Regions from separate parts of the Clostridium sp. TJA085 genome, predicted to be linked through region 1. Evidence: a T-box and tRNA genes for the amino acid it is inferred to sense, from the RefSeq annotation. Region 1 holds a T-box; the other holds one or more tRNA genes.
The links. A T-box is a leader RNA that pairs with one kind of tRNA and senses whether it is charged. The one in region 1 lies ahead of serS (serine--tRNA ligase), so its partner is inferred to be a tRNA-Ser.

Region 1 (5,105 bases):
ATTATATCAACATATATTTTTTATGTCAACTATTTTCATAAAATTTTTTATAAATTTCTTTATATTATATAATAATATCATTTAGGTAGCATTATATATTTTTTTATATTATAATTATTGGAAATTTATTTTTTATTTTAAGGAGGACATAATGAACTTATACATTTCAGACTTGGATGGAACTTTATTAGATAATAATGCCAAACTTTCACCTTATACAATATCATCACTAAATAAACTAATAAGCAAAGGATTAAATTTTTCAGCAGCTACAGCTAGAACACCAGCTACTGTTGTTCCTCTTCTTTCTAAATTAAATTTACACCTACCAGTAATTGTTATGAATGGAGCTGCAATATATGACTTAAAAAAAGAAACATATATTACTTACAATCCTATTAACGAAGCTTCTGTTAGTCAAATAAATAAAATTTTGGAAGATAATTATGCTTCTGTATTTGCTTACACTATATCTAATAATCATATAAATGCTTACTATAATAATTTAAATAATGATGTTCAAAAAAATTTTATGAATGATAGAATTGGTAGCCCTTATAAAACATTTATAAAATCAAAATTACCAAATAACTCAAATGTTCTTTATTTTTTATTATTAGAAAAAAAAGACTTAGTTATGAATATATATGATAAAATTCAAAATATATCTGGAATATATTCAGTTGCATATGAGGATGTTTATAATAAAGACTTTTATAATCTAGAGATTTATAGCGATAAATCATCAAAAGCAAATGCAATTAAAGAAATAATGGCTCAATATAATTTTGATAGATTAATTTCTTTCGGAGATAATTTAAATGATTTACCTATGTTCAAAATTTCAGATGAATGTTACGCTGTTAATAATGCAAATACTCAACTAAAATCTATTTCTACTAATATTATAAATTCCAATAATAATGATGGAGTTGTAAAATATTTAGAAAAGCTGAAATCTTTTTAGATTTCAGCTTTTTAATTTAAAATAAACTTTATTATTTAATTATATCTACACCCATATATCTCTTTAACGCATCAGGAACTGTTACAGTACCATCTTCGTTTTGATAATTCTCAAGTATAGCAGCAACTGTTCTTCCAACTGCTAATCCTGATCCATTTAATGTGTGAACAAATTGAGGTTTACCTTTTCCATCTCTAAACTTAATATTTGCTCTTCTTGCTTGGAATTCTTCAAAGTTTGAACAACTTGAAATTTCAACATATCTATTATAACTTGGCATCCAAACTTCTAAATCAAATTTTAATGCTGCAGTAAATCCTAAATCACCTTTACATATTCTAACTTTTCTATATGGTAATCCTAATTCTTCTAATACTTCTTCAGCATCTCTAACTAATTTTTCTAACTCATCATATGAATTTTCAGGTCTTGTAAACTTAACTAACTCTACTTTATTAAATTGATGTTGTCTAATTAAACCTCTAGTATCTCTACCAGCTGATCCCGCTTCTGCTCTAAAACAAGCTGAATAAGCAACATGCTTTATTGGTAATTCTTCCCCATTTAGGACTTCATCTCTATACATATTAGTTACTGGAACTTCTGCTGTAGGTATTAAGAAAAATCCATTATTTTCTACCTTAAATGCATCTTCCTCAAATTTAGGTAACTGACCTGTTCCTGTCATACTATTTCTATTAACCATATATGGTGGCAATACTTCAGTATATCCATGCTCATCTGAGTGTTTATCCATAAAATAGTTAAGTACAGCTCTTTCAAGTCTTGCTCCTAATCCCTTATAAAATGTAAATCTTGATCCTGCAACCTTTCCTCCTCTTTCAGCATCTAATATATTAAGATCTGCTCCTAAATCCCAATGTGCCTTTGGCTCACCATCAAATTTTCTTGGCTCTCCCCATCTTTTTATTTCTACATTATCTTCATCTGAATCTCCATCTGGAACTTGAGGATTTGGTATATTTGGTATTCTAAGCATTAAATATTCTAATTTTTCATTTACTTCTGAAAGATTTGTATCATGTTCTTTAATTTCATTTCCAAGCTCTTTCATTTCAGCCATTATTGGCGCAACATCCTCGCCAGCTTTCTTTAACTTAGGAATTTCAGCTGAAACTTGGTTCCTTTTACTCTTTAAAACTTCAACTTCACTAAGTATTGTTCTTCTTTTTTCATCTAGTTTAATAACTTCATCAATAACTGATAAATCAAAATCTTCTCCTCTATTAGTTAAAGCTTTTTTGATTTCTTCTGGATTATTTCTTATTCTCTTTAAATCTAACATTATTATTCCTCCCAATATATTAATTTTAATAAATTTCTTATAATAATAAAAAAAGAGCCTATATCCCTGAAAAGGGACGAATAGACTCCGCGTTGCCACCCTAATTGATAAAGACCTTAATTCTTTACCCTCTTTACAGATATAACGACTCTTCACCGTACTGCTTAAATCACAGTCCCTCCAAGGTGGATTCATATTAATAAAAGCTATCAGTTCACACCAAACACCGACTCTCTTAAAGCTTTATTAAAACTACTTGGCCTCTTCACAGGTTTAATATTATTAATTAATCTTAATATATTATATTTTAAGGCTTCTTGTCAATAATTTGCCCATTAAATTTATTAATTATCAATTCTTTTAGTGCAAACTATATCTATACCAGTATTCAATATATTTTTACATATTATATCTCCCGTATTTATTGGAGTACTAACATAAATTCTACCTATAACTTTAGAAAATTCTCTCCAAAGTTTTACATTAACTATGTCACTACTTTTAACTGGTACAACCTTATGTTTTATATTTCCTCTTACTCTTACTATACTTGTAAATATATCCTCTTTCATAAAAAATATTCACCTCTACTTAAACTTCATCAAACTCTTTTATTCTACCTGATACTATCTTGGAATCTTTTGAATTTCTAACTATATCAACTGGACTTTTATCCATCTCTCTTGCAAGAATATTTATTATTTTTCTAATACAATATGAACCATGACAATTTCCATATCCTGCCCCTGTCCTTTTTTTAACTCCTTCAATAGTTCTAGCACCTAAAGGTCTCCTAATACAATCTACAATTTCCCCTTCACTAACTCTATTACAAGCACATATAATATTTCCATATCTCTTATCAAGTTTTATAATTTCATTTATCTCATCTCTATTTAAATCTCTAAATCTATAAAACTCTCTTCTCTTATCTATAAAATTTTTATTAACTGATGCATTCATATTATTTACTATTGCATCTTTTATACTTTGTGCTATCGCTGGTGCTATAGTTATTTTTCCATAATGCTTTCCTGTTACTCTTATATATCCATCATGCATTTCACTATCATCAATATCCATTTCATCTCTCATATAAACTTCTCGTATCATTTCACTTATATTTTCTTTATCTACACTCGGAACTATAGACTTTATAAATTCCAACCCTTTATTAACATCAAGAATATCTGTATTTTTAACACCAAACATAGTTCCACCATTAATCATTGGTGAATTCATGACAAATGTTTGTTCATCTATTACATCAACTATTATTTTACTAAGATTTTTTTCAACTTTATCATCAGTTAAAAAATAATTCATTTTCTTTTTTTTATTTTCTTCTACAATTAAACTTTTAGTTTTAATATTATCTATGTATATCTCATCTGGTATAGTATTTACTACCATCTTACATTTAAACTTATTTTTATTTGTTATTACATCAAATCCCTTGGTTATTTTTTTTATACTTATAACTTCTTCTTCTAATCTAAAATTAGCTCCATTATCAACAGCTACTTCTGCATATGCAATAGCAAGCTCATAGGGAGCTATTATAGATGTATTTTCTGAATATAATGCTCGCTTAATATCACCGTATATATTAGGTTCTATATCTTTAACTTCATTAGTATCTAATAAATATATATCAGATATACCTCTTTTCTTAGCATTTATATACATGTTTTCAATTCTTATATTTTGCTCATCATTTCTAGCAATTTTAAGAGAACCAATCTTTTTATATGGTATATTAAACTTTTCGCAATCAGCTTTTATAAGCTTACTACCTATGTTTTCAAGTTCAGCCATAACTATGTTTGATGTTTCAGATCCATCATATACTATAGCAGTATTAACCACAGCTATATCATCTGCTATATCATATCCTTTTTCTATAAGCGCTATATTTAAATTATATTTGGAAAGTTCATATGCAACAGCACATCCAACAATTCCACCACCTAATATTAATACATCATAATCCATATATTCTCAATATGCCTCCTAAATCAAAATCATTTAACAAACAATAAAATTATTTTTTCTTAAATCTTCTTTTATCAATACTTCACTATCTTTATCGTCAACGGAAATTGTATGTAAATGAACTCCATTAGTAAGAATAGATAGAGGTTTAGCATTGTTATTATTATATTTATCTATAAACTTATTCATATCATTTAAATTTCTTATCATAAGATTAGCTTTAATTTCACCATATAGAGGATGCTCAACAATAACATCCTCTATAGTTCCACCATACTTTATTATAATTTCTAGTTCATTCTTCAAATTTAATTCATCATGCTCAACAGCAACAATAAACTTAACCTTATTTGTCTCACTACCATATATTGTATAACCTTCTGGTGTAGCTATAATATTATTTCCTCGCGCTCTAAGTATAGCTATATCTTTTACTATTATTTGTCTAGTTACATTATATATGCTTGCCAAATCTGCTCCTTTTATAGGAGTATTGTTCTCTAACAATCTCGATAAAATATTATTTCTTCTATCTTTAGAATTCATAACTTAATATTCCTCTCAATTTTATTTTAATTTTTATTATCGCATTCTTTTATTATTTCAAGATAAATGTTATTAACTTTTTTCTTAGAATCTTCATGATGCTTCATTATAACATCTAAAAATTCACTATCATAATTATTTATTTCTTGTAAAATTTTCACACCTTTTAATGGATGATTATAATAAATATCTATTTTCTCTATATTATTGTACTTTTTTATTTTTCCCTTTGTTGCTTTATCCAATAGTACTAATATAGACTTATCAATAACATTTAACGATTTTTTTATC
Region 2 (16,032 bases), on a different contig from region 1:
GTAAACTTAAACTACTTAATAGAAAAAAATAAAATATATATTGAAGATGGACATGTCGCTACATATATACCAGCTCTTGCAGAAGTTAATCCTAATCAACTAGGTATTTCAATCTATAATCTAGAAAATAATAGAGAATATTCAGCAGGTGAATGTGAAGTAAGATTTGCAATAGAAAGTATTTCTAAGGTTCCAGCCTTAATACTTGCTATATTGGATAATGGAATTGAAAATGTATTTAATGAAGTTGGTACAGAACCAACTGGGTTTGCATTCAATTCTATTATGAATATGCAAATAAATCATAGAAATAAACCAACTAATCCATTTATAAACGCTGGCGCAATTAAAGTAAATTCTCTTATTAAAGGTAAAAATTCAGAAGAAAGATCAAGGAGAATATTAGATTTCTTTAAAAAAATAATGGATGATGATGAAATTGAATTAAATACTGAAATTTATTTATCTGAAAAAGCTACTGGGGATGTTAATAGATCTCTTGCTTATTATATGAAAGGAAATAATATGATTAAAGGTGATATACCTGATATATTAGATTCTTACTTTAGACAATGTTCTATGCTTGTAACTGCAAAAGGCTTAGCTAGAATGGGTGCAGTACTTGCAAATGAAGGTGTTATGCCTTGGAATAATGAAAGATTATTTTCAATAGAAACAGCTACTGTTGTTAAATCATTAATGACTACTTGTGGGTTATACGATGAATCTGGAACATTTTCTGTTCATGTTGGTGTTCCTTCAAAAAGTGGTGTTGGTGGTGGTATTATATCATCAGTTCCTAGTAAATGTGGTATAGGTTTATTCAGTCCTGCTCTTGATAAATACGGAAATAGTATTGCTAGCATAAAATTGCTTAAAGATATAACAGATAAATTAGAATTAGATATATTTAGATAGTTTATATTTCATTATATAAAAATAAGTCATTTATCAAATTATTATTGATAAATGACTTATTTTTATAAAAACATCTGAAATAATATTATAGCTATAACTCCTGGTATTCCAAATATTCCAGCAATAAGTGCAGTTATAATATTAATCCCAATATGTATACCAAAGTTTACTCCTATTAAATTAATAATATACAACAATATTACTCCACATATCCCATTTAATAGTAACTTAATTGGCCATTTTAATAATTTTAAAAGAACATATAATATTATAATTCCTATTATTCCATAGATAATTAATTCAATATCCATAATCTCACCTTCTTTATTTTAAATCTTATTTTATATATACATAAGTTTTTTTCTATTTATAACTATTCTATTATTAATTTCTATTATTCATAATAATGGACAAATTTTATAATATTAATACATAAATAAGAAACTAATTTTAAATTTTAAGTAACACATTCTTAAAATAATCATACATTGTTATCATAAGAAGCTTTTCACTCATTCTCAAACAAAACTTCTAACTCCCATCTATATTAAGGGCTCTAATGAGCCCTTCTTTTTTTATATTTGAGTTCTTCCTTGTAATGCTTTTGAAAGTGTAACTTCATCTGCGTATTCTAAATCTCCACCAACAGGTATCCCGGCAGCAATTCTTGTTACCTTTACATCTAACGGTTTAAGTATTTTAGCTATATACATAGCTGTTGCTTCACCTTCTATATTAGGATTTGTTGCTATAATAACTTCTTTAATTTCTTCTCTCATTCTTGAAACTAATTCCCTTATCCTAATATCTTGAGGACCTCTTCCTTGCATAGGTGATAAATTTCCATGAAGTACATGATAAAGACCATTATATTCTTTAACCTTCTCCATTGTCATAATATCTTTAGGCTGTTCTACTACACATATAGTACTCTTATCTCTACTTGGATTACTGCATATTGCACAAGGATCTGAATCTGTAAAATTCCCACAAACTGAACAATATTTAATAGTTCCTCTAGCCTTAACTAAAGCATCAGCAAATTCCCTAACCTCATCTTCAGGTAAATTTAATACATGAAGAGTTAATCTTTGCGCTGTTTTTTTACCTATACTAGGTAATTTAGCAAATTCTTCTATTAATTTTTCTATTGCAACTGGATAAAATTCCATAAATATCTCCCCTTAAAATTATATAATTTTACTTTTACTTTTATTACTATACGTAAAACTATCTTATAGTTTAATACAGTTTTTAACTTTTAACAACTTTTCTATTTAATTATAAAAAGCCAGCTGAAAGCTGGCTTTAAATATATTTTTTAAATTAGAATAATCCTGGTATGTTTAATCCACCAGTTACTTTACCCATTTGACTTGCAGTTTCTTGTTCTGCTTTTCTTAATGCTTCATTTACTGCACTTAGTACTAAATCTTCTAACATTTCTATGTCATCTTCATCTACTACTTCTGGCTTTATGTTAATAGATAATATATCTTTTTTACCATTTGCAGTTACAGTTACAGCTCCGCCTCCAACTGATGCTACAAATTCTTTTTCTTCAAGCTCTTTTTGCATTTGCTCCATTTTCTTTTGCATTTGCTGTGCTTGTTTCATTAAGTTATTCATTCCTCCCATACCACCTGGGAATCCACCTCTTGCCATATATATATCCTCCTTATTAATAGATTCTAAATCTAATTATATAGCATTTTCTTTTACTTTACTATACATATAAGCTCAGTATTTAATAGTATAACTACTATATATAAATATGTTTTTTCATTTTATAATGTACCAATTAATATTAGCCTTTATTCATCAATAATATCTAAAAACTCAGTTCCTATAATATCTGTTAAAACCTTCTCCGGATCAGAATTTTCTTTGTTTTCATCAATAACAATAAAATGAACTCTCACTTTGTTTTTTAAAACCTCAGAGAAAACCTCATTTACAACTTTATTATTTTCAGGCTTTTCTAATCTATCTTTATTGAATGAATATTGCTCATTATATTGAATAGTTATTACACCATTTTTGCAATCAATAGGCCTTCCTGTTGTTATTGATGCATAAATTATCATTGCTCTCCTGTTTTTAAATTCTTCTAATATATCCTTCCAAGCAGATTTAACTAATTGAATAGTTACATCATTTGAAAGATTTTCATCCTCTACTAATATATTATTAGAATCTTTCTTATTTATATTGTTTCCACCTTTTGATGTACTATTATCTATTACTTGCTTACTTCTAATATTATTTGAATTAACAGCATTCACTGATTCGATTTGAATTTTTCCTGACTTTAATGCTGCTTCTAATTTATTTATTCTGCTAAGAATTACTTCATTAGATGTATCATATTCTATTTTACATATCTTAATTATTGCAAGTTCTAAATATAATCTTGCTTGCTTTGACATTTTTGCATTTGTCTCTGCTTCTTGAAGAATTCTTATGCTTCTCATTATTTCCTCAACTCTTATTCTATCACCTTGCTCTTTTACTAAAGCAATATTTTCAAGTGACATGTCAAGAACTTCTTCTGGGTTATTTGTAACCTTAATCATTAAAAGATTTCTATAATGTGCTATTAAATCTTTTATAAATAAAAATACATCCTTCCCTGCAAATACTATTTTGTCAATTATAGTTATAGCTTTTTCTATATTTCTTTCTATAGTTGCAGAAGTTAAATCAAATAAATACTCATTTGTAACTAACCCAAGCATTGATACTAACTCTTCATAATCTACATTTCCATCTCCCATAGCAATGGCTTGATCTAATATACTTAAGGAATCTCTCATAGCACCATCTGACACTCTTGCAATAAGATTTAAACTTTTATCATCTGCAAAAACGCCTTTATTCTCTACTATAGTTCTAAGTCTTCCTGTTATTTCTGAATTATTTATTCTTTTAAAATCAAACCTTTGACATCTTGAAAGAATTGTTATTGGAAGCTTTTGAGGATCTGTTGTTGCAAGGATAAATATTACATTTGATGGGGGTTCCTCTAAAGTTTTAAGGAATGCATTAACGGCTCCAGTTGACAACATATGAACCTCATCCATTATATAAACCTTATACTTTGCTTCTTGTGGTGGATATTTAGAATCATCTATAATATCTCTAATTTTATCTACACCATTATTTGAAGCCGCATCTAATTCTGTAACATCAATTGCTAACCCTTCATTTATCTTTTTACACATATCACATTCATTACAAGGCTCACCGCCTTTAAGATTTAAACAGTTTAATGCCTTTGCAAATACCTTTGCAGTAGAAGTCTTACCAGTACCTCTTGTTCCACAGAAAAGATATGCATGAGCTATTCTATCATTTAATATTTGATTTTTTAATGTTGTTGTTATATGTTCCTGACCTACTACATCTTCAAATGTTTTTGGTCTCCACTCTCTATATAACGCTGTATATGCCAAGGGCTTTCCACCTCTTTTTCTAAAGTTAAACTTAAATTAATTATACAATAAATATATTAATAAAACTACGTATAAACATTAATAGTAATTATACCCTTTTACTATACTTTTAAATAATAATTTTAATTTATAATATATTTTATTTATTAAATAAGCTAATACTTTTTTAAATTTTAGTTTACATATAATAAATTTAAATATTTTAGTGCTAACATATTTATAAAAAGTCTTGAGGTGAGTTAATGAATAAAAAATTACTTCCAATTCAAAAAAACAATTTAATATATTTCTTATTAGGAATAATACTTGTAGTATGTTCAGCTGGATTTATTTATTATTCCGTCTCAACTAATTACTTAATAAATTTTAATGCTAAAAATTTAAAAGATTTTGCAAAATCACTTTCAACATTAGCTGAAATAGGTTTTTTCTTAGCAATTACTTTATTTGCTCTTAGATGTATAATCAAAAATCTAAATCAAAAAAGAGAAAATATATTAAATAAGTGGCTAAATAAAATTAATATAGTAATTCCAACAGAAGTTCAAAATAAATTTTTAGAAAATACTATATTAGGAAAAATTAAAAAATATTTATTTAGTATATCAAAAATTTTTCAAAGATTTCATATAATAATAGCATTAATATCAATTTCTTTAATATTAATTCATGCTTATATATTTTTACATTTAGGATTTAAGTGGAGAGTTGGATATATTATTGGTATTTTGGCCCTTATTGACCTATTATTAATACTTATAACAGGTATTTTTAGAATTTTTAATAAAAGTATCCATGCTCATAAAGGACTTGGTATTATATTTATAATATTAATGTGTTTACATATAACGTTAGTTTAATAAAAAGCTAACGTTTTTATTTTTGCAGTTTTCATTTTTTAATTAAAATAATATGTTAAAATAATATGATACTAAAATGAGAGGAGTTTTTTTCAATGAGTTTATACGATAAGCAATATCTTGATATTGTAGAAAAAATTTTAAATGACGGATATTACGATCAAAATAGAACTGGAGTAGCTACATACAAACTTCCACATCAAATAATGCAATTTGATTTAGAAAAAGAGTTTCCTATTCTTACAACTAAATTTGTTGCTTTTAAAACTGCTGTTAAAGAACTTTTATGGATATATAAAGACCAATCAAATAGCGTTAAGAAACTTCAAGAACAAAACGTTAAGATTTGGAATGAATGGATGATGGATGATGGAACTATAGGAACATCATATGGTTGGGTTGTTAAAAAATTTAATCAAATTGATAACTTAATAGATGCTTTAAAAAATAATCCACAAGATAGAAGAATGATGATTAATTTATGGCAAATACCATATTTAGATACTGGTGCTCTTCACCCATGTTGCTTCCTTACAATGTGGGATGTAACTGATGGAAGATTAAACTGCATGCTTGTACAACGTTCAGGAGATATCCCTCTAGGTGTTCCATTTAACACTAGCCAATATGCAGTTCTTGTTCATCTTATAGCACAAGTAACTGGACTAAAACCTGGATTATTTACTCATGTTATAAATAATGCACATATTTATGAAAACCAAGTTGAAGGAATGAAAATTCAATTATCAAGAAAAGATGAAGCATTTGATGCACCAAAATTATGGATAAATCCTGAAATAAAAGACTTCTATGATTTTACACCAGATGATATAAAACTTGAAAATTATCAGCATCATCCTGCAATCAAAATGGAGGTATCTGTTTAATGTTATCTATAATAGTTGCAATAGCAGCATCTAATAATGCAATAGGTAAAGATAACTCTCTTTTATGGCACATTTCTGAAGATTTAAAAAGATTTAAAGAGATAACATCTGGTCATAAAATACTTATGGGAAGAAAAACTTTTGAATCTCTTCCAGGAATTTTGCCAAATAGAGAACATATAATTTTAACTAGAGATAAAAATTTTAATGTTGATTCTGATAAGGTAACTATTATCAATAATATTGAAGATGCTATTAAATATTATAAAGATTCTAATGAAGAAATCTTTATAATTGGTGGTGGAGAAATATATAAAGAATTTCTTCCATTTGCAAATAAACTTTATTTAACAAAAGTTTATAATGATTTCGATGCAGATACATTTTTTCCACAAATAAATCTTGATGAATGGAAAGTTATCCACACTTCAGAAACAAAAATTGATGAAAAAAGTGGATTAAATTTTGAATTTATTGATTTATTAAGAAAATAATTTATCAAATATATTAAAGCAGTCATTTTAATGACTGCTTTTTTTAAATTATATTTTATACTAAACTTATTTATCATTTAAAATTGTAACTCCACTTATTTATAAACAAGAAAAAGAGGGGTACTTGCTCTTGGATGCAAGGCTCCCTCTCTTTCTTATCCTATTGTTTTTGTCCTATATTGTTAATCCTATTGAAGAGTAACCTAAATTAATTATTTACTGAATATATGTATTCTTATTTTGAATATATGTATTCTCATGCTCAAAATAACATTAAAAAACCGTGCACCTCGCTTCGACAGTAGCTTATATGCGTTACCTATGCAGTTAGCTCAGGCCAGATTGATCCACGGCACACGGAAGGAACCACTTATTGCTGCTTCCTTCCGGACCTGACAAGGTTCATGGGCTCCCGTTGCGTGGGACCCAGCCATCAACACCACTTACATAGGGCAGACCACACAAGCTAAAGCCTCCCCGAGGAATTCGATCCTGCTATAGCGGATTGCAGGTTACAGGGCACCGCTAACTCCCCATCTAGCACGGTCTGGCGGAGAGAGTGGGATTTGAACCCACGGTAGAGTTTCCCCTACACACGCGTTCCAGGCGTGCTCCTTCGACCACTCGGACATCTCTCCAGATTAAAAAACTTAAGCTTAAATAGTTTAACCTATCTAAATCTTAATATATAAATTATATTATAAACGTATTAAATTTTAATACTGTTTCATTCTATCATAAATGTTATTTTAGTTCAATAGAAACATTTTCTTTATTAAAAAGTATTAATACATAAAATAATTAACTATAGATTTCTTATTATTTTTTATCTTCTGTTTCATTTAATTCTTTATCTCTATTTTCCTTTTCCTCTTTAAACATTTGCTTTTTCATTTGACCATTTATAAGTAAAATAGGCATTAAAAACACAAATAAAGCAATTCTTATTACTCCTGTTTTTGCAACAAATATTATACAAATAAGTACTACCAATTCTATTACAGTTAGTACATTAGATATTTTTCTCATTTCCATAGTATATCCCCTAACTAAAAATATTTATTTTAAATTATATCAAAAAATTATTAATTTTACATAAATAAAAACTAATGTATATAATTATATACATTAGTTTTTATAAATTTTATCCAAAAATCATTCTCTCTTTATTTTTCTTTATAATAATTATAATAAATATTATACCTAAAATAATTCCTGCAAATGAAATTAATTGAGCTATTCTAAACCCCAAAAACATTAAGCTATCTGTTCTTAACCCCTCTATAAAAAATCTTCCTAATGAATATAAAATCATATAAGAACTTATTACAATGCCTTCATATCCTTTTTTTACTTTATAAAGTATAATAACCAATACTATACAAACTAATAAATCCCATATTGATTCATATAAAAAGGTTGGGTGATAATACTCACCATCTATAAACATACCACGTTGAATAAATAATGGAAATTTTGATATAAATTCCTTAGAAACAACTCCTCCATGAGCTTCACTATTCATAAAGTTACCCCATCGTCCAATCCCTTGAGCTAATATTATTGATGGTGCAACTAAATCTGCATAAGCTAAAAAATTTATCTTTTTAATCTTAGTATAAATAAAAGCAGCTAAAAAAGCTCCTATAAGTCCACCATGAATAGCAAGACCACCTTGTCTTATATTAAATATATCAATAAAATTATGTTTATAATTGCTCCATTCAAATATCACATAGTAAACTCTAGCACCTATTATTGCACAAGGAAATGCAATTAAAAATATATCTATTAAGTTTTCAAACTTTAAACCTTTTCTTTTAGAATTAAAATAAGCTAATATAAATGCTAATATTATACCAAATCCTATTAATACACCATACCACATGATATCAAAGCCAAATATTTTAAAAGCTACAGGATCATTCATAAAATTTCTCCTTTCTATTTTAAGTTTTTCTCTTTTCTTCTCTTCCTAAAAAATTCTTTTAATAAGTTGCTACACTCTTCATTATATACCCATTCAATATCAATAAAAGTATCTAAATATTTATTATTTACAATATCTACAACCGTTCCACACGCCCCCATATCCTTATTAAATGTACCTATGTATAATTTAGAAATTCTACTTTGAATTATAGCACTAGCACACATAGGGCAAGGCTCTAAAGTAACATACATAGAAGCTCCATTAAGTCTCCAATCCCCAATAGTTTTGCAAGCATTTTCTATTGCAATAATTTCAGCATGAGATATAACACTTTTTTTAGTTTCCTTAAGATTATATCCACTTCCAATAATTTCATCATCTTTTACTATAATAGCTCCAACAGGTACTTCCATTAAGTTTAATGCTTTTTTCCCTTCATCAATAGCTAATTTCATATAATCCAAATAATCACCACTTTAAATATAATTAAAGGACAGATTATCTGTCCTCTAACTTTAAGTATATATTCTTACCTTTAAAATTCTATTTTTTTCAACTTCTTCAACTACAAATCTTATCTTTCCAATCATTACTTCTTGGCCCTTACTAGGAATTGTACCAAGTTCTCCAATAATTAAACCACCTACAGAATCAAATTCTTCTGACTCCATATTAACTCCAATAAGATCACTAACATCATCTAGCCTAGCGCTTCCATCAACAACATATTCATCTTCTTTAATGACTTCAATCATTTCTCTTTCTTTATCATATTCATCTTCAATATCACCAACTATTTCTTCTACTAAATCTTCAATTGTAACAATTCCTACTGTACCACCATACTCATCAAGAACAACAGCCATATGATTTCTAGATTTTTTCATTTCATTAAAAAGTTCAATTATTTTTTTAAATTCAAACGTATATAAAGGTTCACGCATATATTTTTTAGCATCAAATTCTTCACCTTCATATCCAGCTATAATAAGATCTTTAACATTTATTATTCCAACTACATCATCTATTGTATCATCATAAACAGGAATTCTTGAAAATTGATCTTCTTTTATTACTTTCATAAGTTCTTCATAACTTGAATTAACTTCTACAGCAGTAACATCAACTCTTTGAACCATTACATCTTTAACCTGTAAATCACCAAAATCAAAAACATTAAATATCATCTCTTTTTCAACATCTTCAAGTACACCTTCTTCTTCGCTTACACCAACCATTGTCTTAAGCTCTTCTTCTGTAATAAATGGTTCAGTAGCTTTTGGGTCTCCCCCTAAAAGTTTAATAAATACTGCTGACACAACAGTAAATATGGATACAAAGGGTTTAAAAATAAAAACACAAAATTTTATTGGTTTACTAACTTTTAATGATACATTTTCTGATTTTTGTTTTGCAATAGACTTAGGTGTAATTTCGCCAAATATAAGTATAAGAACCGTCATTACTCCTGTAACAATAGCAACAGCTGATTCACTTCCACCTGAAATCTTAACAGCCAACGAAGTAGCTATAGCAGATGAACCTATATTAACTATATTATTTCCTATTAAAATAGCTCCTAAAAGCTTATTTGGATCTTCTATTAATTTTTCTACGAGCTTAGCTCCTTTTACCCCTTCTTCAACCATGTGTCTAATTCTAATTTTACTTAAAGACATTAATGCTGTTTCTGACATTGAAAAGAATCCAGAAAGAATAATTAGCACTATTAATAAAATTATTTGTCCCGTATAACTAGAGTCCAAAAATTATCACTCTCCCATAATTCAAATTAAATATATTATTTTTCATTATATCATAGAGAAAAAGATTTACATATATACAAATTCAAACCTTTGGTTTGAATTTGTTAAAATTTTAACCATTTTCATTGCTATTGTTATATTTTTAACAATTACTTGTATTTTTATGTCGTAAAAAGTCTTATTAAGCCAGTTATATCAACACTTTGAACTTTGTCGATTTTTGTTAGTTATTTTTTTAACAAATACTTTTTTGCTTCTATTTCTAACTTTTTTTCTAAAATTTTTACTACATAAGGTAAATTGTCTCTCCCTTTATTTTTTATCAAGTCTACATTTTCTATTCCTATTTTCCTAATTTTATATGCCCAATCAATTATGTTTTCTTTATTCTGCTTATTTTCATCATAATTTATAATTACAAAACCATTATTCAAATCTAAATAAACTTCTGTAATTCCATTTAATTTTGACATAGCCTTCTTAAAAAGCTTCTCATACTTGTTATATTTACTATCAATATTTCTTAAACACCTCATTTCCATAATAATTTTTCCTTTCTCACATTTATGGATATTTATCTTTATTAATTTATCAATTATCTTTGATTGAATGCTCATATCTACTTCTCCATTCTCTTAAAGATTTAAAATTATATAATTATTTATATTTCTTCTATCTTATGTATATTCAAAGTAATATACTTAATTTATAGAATTTATTTGGAGGTGTTAATCTTGAATATTTTAAATACTTTTATAAATAATTTATGTGGAACTTTTGACAACAAGAATCAAGTAAGTCTAGAACTAAAGGAAAATAAATTAATTCATCCTAAAGCTATGCATATAAATGGTATTTGCAACGATAAAATTTTTAATATTCCTACTAATTTTCATGGATTTTTTGTATTGGAAGAAAGCTATTACGAAATAGGCAACTTTAAAAACTCTCTTCCACACTTATTCTTATTCACCTTAAATGCTGATGGAAATATTGTTTTAACTTCATATGATATTCCTAATAATATTAAAAAAGAAGACTTTAGAAATGATAATTTAAATTTAAAAATGAATTTTAATGACTTAAAAATATCTGAAAAATTCACCCCAATGACTTATATTTATAAAAATGGTGAATTTAAAGGGGAAAGCATAAGCTATTTTAATTCAGAAACAACATTTATTTTAAAAGAAACCGTAAAAGATAATATTTTAGAAGTTAGTGAAGTATTTAAAAAAGATGGAAAAATAACCTTTGGATTTGAAAGCCCTATAATTTATGAGAAAATTTCTAAATAATATTTATTTTATAAAAATAGGATATACTCAATATTTTGAGTATATCCTTTATTATTGATTTTTATATTTATTTAACTAATAATTGCTCTTTTCCATGAATAAAACTAGTAATCAAATCATTATAAGGAGTATTTATATTTAATTCTTTAGCCTTTCTTGATACATACCCATTAATATAATCAATTTCTGTAAGACGATGATGTTGAATTAAATCTTGATGCATTGATGGATAATGCTCCCCAGCCTTATTTGGATCATAAATATTCTCAATTCCTTTAGCAATTTCTTCAACCTCAAGCTTTACTCCATAATATTTAGCAACTTCAGAGAATTCTTTAATTATTTTACGTATAATACTTGCAGATTCTTTAATTTCACCAAATTCTTTTATATTGCAATCTAAAATTGTACAGCAACTATTTAACGTTCCATTAACACATGCCTTACGCCATATAGAAAATAAAACATTCTCGCTATAATGTGCATTTAAACCAGCTTTATTTAAAACCCTGCAAATTTTCTTTGCTTCATTATCCATGCTAGGATAGATATTTTGTACCTCTAAACTACCATCACCTGTTAATGTAACATGTCCTGGACCTACTAATCCAGCTGTCCATAAAGTTACTCCCATAAAAATATTTTTCTTATCAACATGCTTTGCAACTGTATCTTCATGTCCTAATCCATTTAATAAACACAATACCTTTGTATCTTTACCTAAAATTCCTTTTATAGATTCTAACATGCTTTCAAGTCCCATTGATTTAGTAAAAAGTATAACTAAATCTGGTGTTTCTTTTGCATCTTTAGGTAATACAGCTTTAATATTAACTTGTTTACTTATTTTATTTTCCTCAATTGTTAATCCTTTTTTATTGATAGTATCTACATGTTCTTTCCATAAATCTATTAATAAAACTTCATTACCTGCTTCATGTAGCATATACCCAAAACGTGAGCCCATTGCACCGGCTCCAGCAATTGCAATTTTCATTTGATAATTCACTCTCCTATTCTCATTAGTCAATTTTATAAATTATATATTTAAATATGTTATCCTCATATAAGTGTATAACTTTTCTACAGAGTAAATCAATAAAATACATATAAAAATGTATTATTAAAAACTCCATTATAACCTCTAAAATTATACATACAGTTGCTTCATTAATAGCATTTATTATATAAACGCCTATAACTGTTTATATTTCTCTTTCTGCAAAAACTTTTTTAAATAACTTTTAAGCTTCCATTTAATTTTCTAAGCCTTATTTCTTTTGCTCATTTTTACATTATTTCTTAAACTTATTAGTTCCATATATAAATTATATAAATTTTTTAAGTAAAAAATTTATCTTCAAAAAAATAAAAGACCTTACAAAAAATTAAGGCCTTTTATTTTAAATAATTTAGAGATATATCTTTATAATATAGTTGTATTAAAACTATAAATAACTATTAATATGTTACTTATAATTTATTATTAGCTTTTCTACTTCTTTTATTATGATAATTATATATTTGCATAATTATTTATTTAAAATATATTGCTGATTAATTTAAAGAAAATATTTTAGAATCTAAAGAATTAAATCAAAAAGAAGATTTTATATTATATAAAGTATAAATTAATTTAATTAAACTTAAACATTTAGTAAAGAAAGCTAATTAATTTTAAAATACAGCCTAAAAACAAAGAAATATATGTTACAGTTATAATTCTTAAATTAATAATATCAAACAATAAGTATATAAGTATATGCCCAACTACAGAAATTATACAAACACTAGATAAAATACCAACTACATACAACCCTAATGACTTATTATTTAATACCTTACTCATAAAAAATCTCTCCTTTATACAAAATTTATTTATATTAAGTCGCTTAAAGTTAAGTATCAATTAAAAAGCTTAAATGTAAGTTATATTAAGATTTCAATAAATTAGTGATAATCTAGTAATTATATAAAGTTATCTTTATATAATTATACAACAATATTTTACATTTTTGTTATATAAATATAACATTTTTATATAAATCATTAAAATTGTATATATTTTTAACACTAAAATATTATTAATAATTAAATTGAGCTAGATAATTATCTAGCTCAATTTCCTTTTATATTCTCTTGGATTAAAACCTGTATATTTTTTAAAATTTATAGAAAAGTTTCTATAATCTATATAGCCAACTTCTCTTGATACCTCTTTAATTTTCTTACCTTTTTTCAAAAATTCTATAGCCTTTTCCATTCTTACTTTAGTTAGATATTCATTGAAACCTACTCCAACAGTACTTTTAAATCTTCTACTAAAATAAGATTCATTCAAATATAATTCCTTTGCTACATCTTTTAACTTTAAATTTTCCATATAATTATTTTCTATAATCTCTATACATCTATCAATACTTCTATCTTCTCTAATCCAACAAGACTCTTTTTTTATTTCAGTATACTTTTCTGACTCCAATATTACTATACTTTTCAAATAATCTATAGTTAACCCTATTTCTTTAATTTCAATATTATTTTCTTTATTTTTTAAAACATCAATACTTCCCCTTAATTTAAATAAAATATCCAATGTTATACTTGTACATATTTCCTTATTAATTCTATTATCCTTCAAAAATTTAAATAAATCTTCTATGCTATTTCTTATAAGTAAATTACTCTCTCCATTTAATGCTATATAAAACTTATCTAAATTATTTCTTATATCTTTTTCTGACATATTAATTCTCTCTTGATTTTTACTAACTATATTTCCATAACCTAAATAAAAAGTTTCTTCAATTAATTTTTTTCCTTCAGCATAACACTTAATTATATTATTTAATTTATGTGCTTTAGTTACAGCTATAGATAATTCTTTTTTACATATATCTTTAAATAAATGTTCCACATCTTTAACTTCTCCATCTATAACTAAAACAATTCTGTAATTATGAGGTTTTAATATGTAATATTTATTGTTAATTTTTAATTCCTTATAAATATTATCAATTAAGTTTTGTATTTTTTTATCATCTCTTTTATTAATATCTATAAAAGCCATAACTACACAATCACTTGTAAAATAATTATATATATCGGCTAAATTAGTTTCACCCCTTACAATATCTAATAATTTTCTATCTGGCTTAACAACATTATTAAATATCTCAAGTTTATTAATAGCTTTATTTACGGCGCAAATTAACTCTTCTTCATCTAATGGCTTAAGTATAAAATCTATAACATTTAGCTTTATTGCTTTTACTGCATACTTAAAGTCGTCATACCCAGTTATAACTATACCTTGTAATCTTGGAAGTTTACCTTTTAATATATTTAATAATTCAAGACCATCTATACAAGGCATATTTATATCAGTAATAACAATATCAGGCTTTTCTTTAATTGCAATTTCTATAGCTTCATTAGAATCAGTTGTTGATCCACAAATAACGCAACCAATTTCATCCCATGGAATAACTACTTCCATACCTTTTAATGAATATATTTCGTCATCAACTAAAAGAACTTTTTTCATTTACTGCCTCCCTTAAAGGTATTCTTATAATAAATACAGTTAAATTTTCTTCAGATTTATGACTTATACCATACTTTTCTCCATACTGTATCTTAATTCTAGTATCAACATTATCAATTCCAACGCCTTCTCCAGTATGTTTACTATTTCCTATACCTACCCCATTATCCTTGATTTCAAATACTATATCAGAACCTTCTATTTTTCCACTAATAATAATCTTCCACTTACCAGCTTTATTAGAAAGTCCATGAATTATAGCATTTTCCACTATTGGTTGTAGGGTTAATCTTACTATTTCACAATTTTTTATTTCATCCTCTATTAAATATTCAATATTTAGTTTATCTTCATATCTAATTTTTTGTATATATAAATAATTATCTATAGCTTTAAGTTCTTCTCCTATAAGAACCTCATCTTCACTATTTCTACATAAATATCTAAAGAGTTTTGATAAAGCATTTATCATCTTTGTAACTTTATCCTTTTCACCTAACTTTACCATCCAATTAATAGTTCCTAGCGCATTATATAAAAAATGTGGATTTATCTGAGCTTTTAAAGCATTAAATTTAGCTTGATTTATTAATATTCTTTTATTGTAATCTTCTTCTATAAGCCTATTTATTTCTTGTATCATTGAATTAAACTTATCACAAAGTTCACCTAGCTCATCATCACCACTATACTTAACCTTTATATTACGATTACCATCCTCAATTTGTTTAATAACCTCACTCATTTCATGTACTGGATTTGAGATTCTTTTACTAATATTATAAATAACTATTGTTCCTAAAATAATTACAATTAATATCAAAATCAAAAATACCTTTATATTACTTAGTAACTCATAATACAAATCCTTTTT

Region 2: it has a tRNA-Ser gene. The T-box ahead of serS (serine--tRNA ligase) is inferred to sense a tRNA for this amino acid. The anticodon was not compared.

What each region holds. Positions count from the first base shown of each region.
Region 1 is NZ_JBZEEZ010000005.1:165,086-170,190, forward strand. Features, by position in the region: gene AC4FQW_RS12135 (Cof-type HAD-IIB family hydrolase) at 152-967, shown strand; gene serS (serine--tRNA ligase) at 999-2,273, opposite strand; T-box leader at 2,343-2,551, opposite strand; gene AC4FQW_RS12145 (DUF1667 domain-containing protein) at 2,618-2,845, opposite strand; gene AC4FQW_RS12150 (NAD(P)/FAD-dependent oxidoreductase) at 2,865-4,268, opposite strand; gene AC4FQW_RS12155 (transcription repressor NadR) at 4,302-4,814, opposite strand; gene AC4FQW_RS12160 (HDIG domain-containing metalloprotein) at 4,841-5,105, opposite strand, start outside.
Region 2 is NZ_JBZEEZ010000006.1:44,889-60,920, reverse strand. Features, by position in the region: gene glsA (glutaminase A) at 1-918, shown strand, start outside; gene AC4FQW_RS12515 (pro-sigmaK processing inhibitor BofA family protein) at 981-1,229, opposite strand; gene recR (recombination mediator RecR) at 1,494-2,090, opposite strand; gene AC4FQW_RS12505 (YbaB/EbfC family nucleoid-associated protein) at 2,245-2,583, opposite strand; gene dnaX (DNA polymerase III subunit gamma/tau) at 2,733-4,373, opposite strand; gene AC4FQW_RS12495 (hypothetical protein) at 4,616-5,233, shown strand; gene AC4FQW_RS12490 (thymidylate synthase) at 5,329-6,120, shown strand; gene AC4FQW_RS12485 (dihydrofolate reductase) at 6,120-6,614, shown strand; RNA gene ffs (signal recognition particle sRNA large type) at 6,896-7,160, opposite strand; tRNA gene AC4FQW_RS12475 (tRNA-Ser) at 7,163-7,252, opposite strand; gene AC4FQW_RS12470 (hypothetical protein) at 7,434-7,649, opposite strand; gene lgt (prolipoprotein diacylglyceryl transferase) at 7,759-8,544, opposite strand; gene AC4FQW_RS12460 (nucleoside deaminase) at 8,559-9,002, opposite strand; gene AC4FQW_RS12455 (HlyC/CorC family transporter) at 9,063-10,313, opposite strand; gene AC4FQW_RS12450 (hypothetical protein) at 10,541-10,930, opposite strand; gene AC4FQW_RS12445 (hypothetical protein) at 11,048-11,611, shown strand; gene AC4FQW_RS12440 (2-dehydropantoate 2-reductase) at 11,679-12,608, opposite strand; gene AC4FQW_RS12435 (hypothetical protein) at 13,266-13,460, opposite strand; gene AC4FQW_RS12430 (response regulator transcription factor) at 13,725-15,158, opposite strand; gene AC4FQW_RS12425 (sensor histidine kinase) at 15,136-16,032, opposite strand, start outside.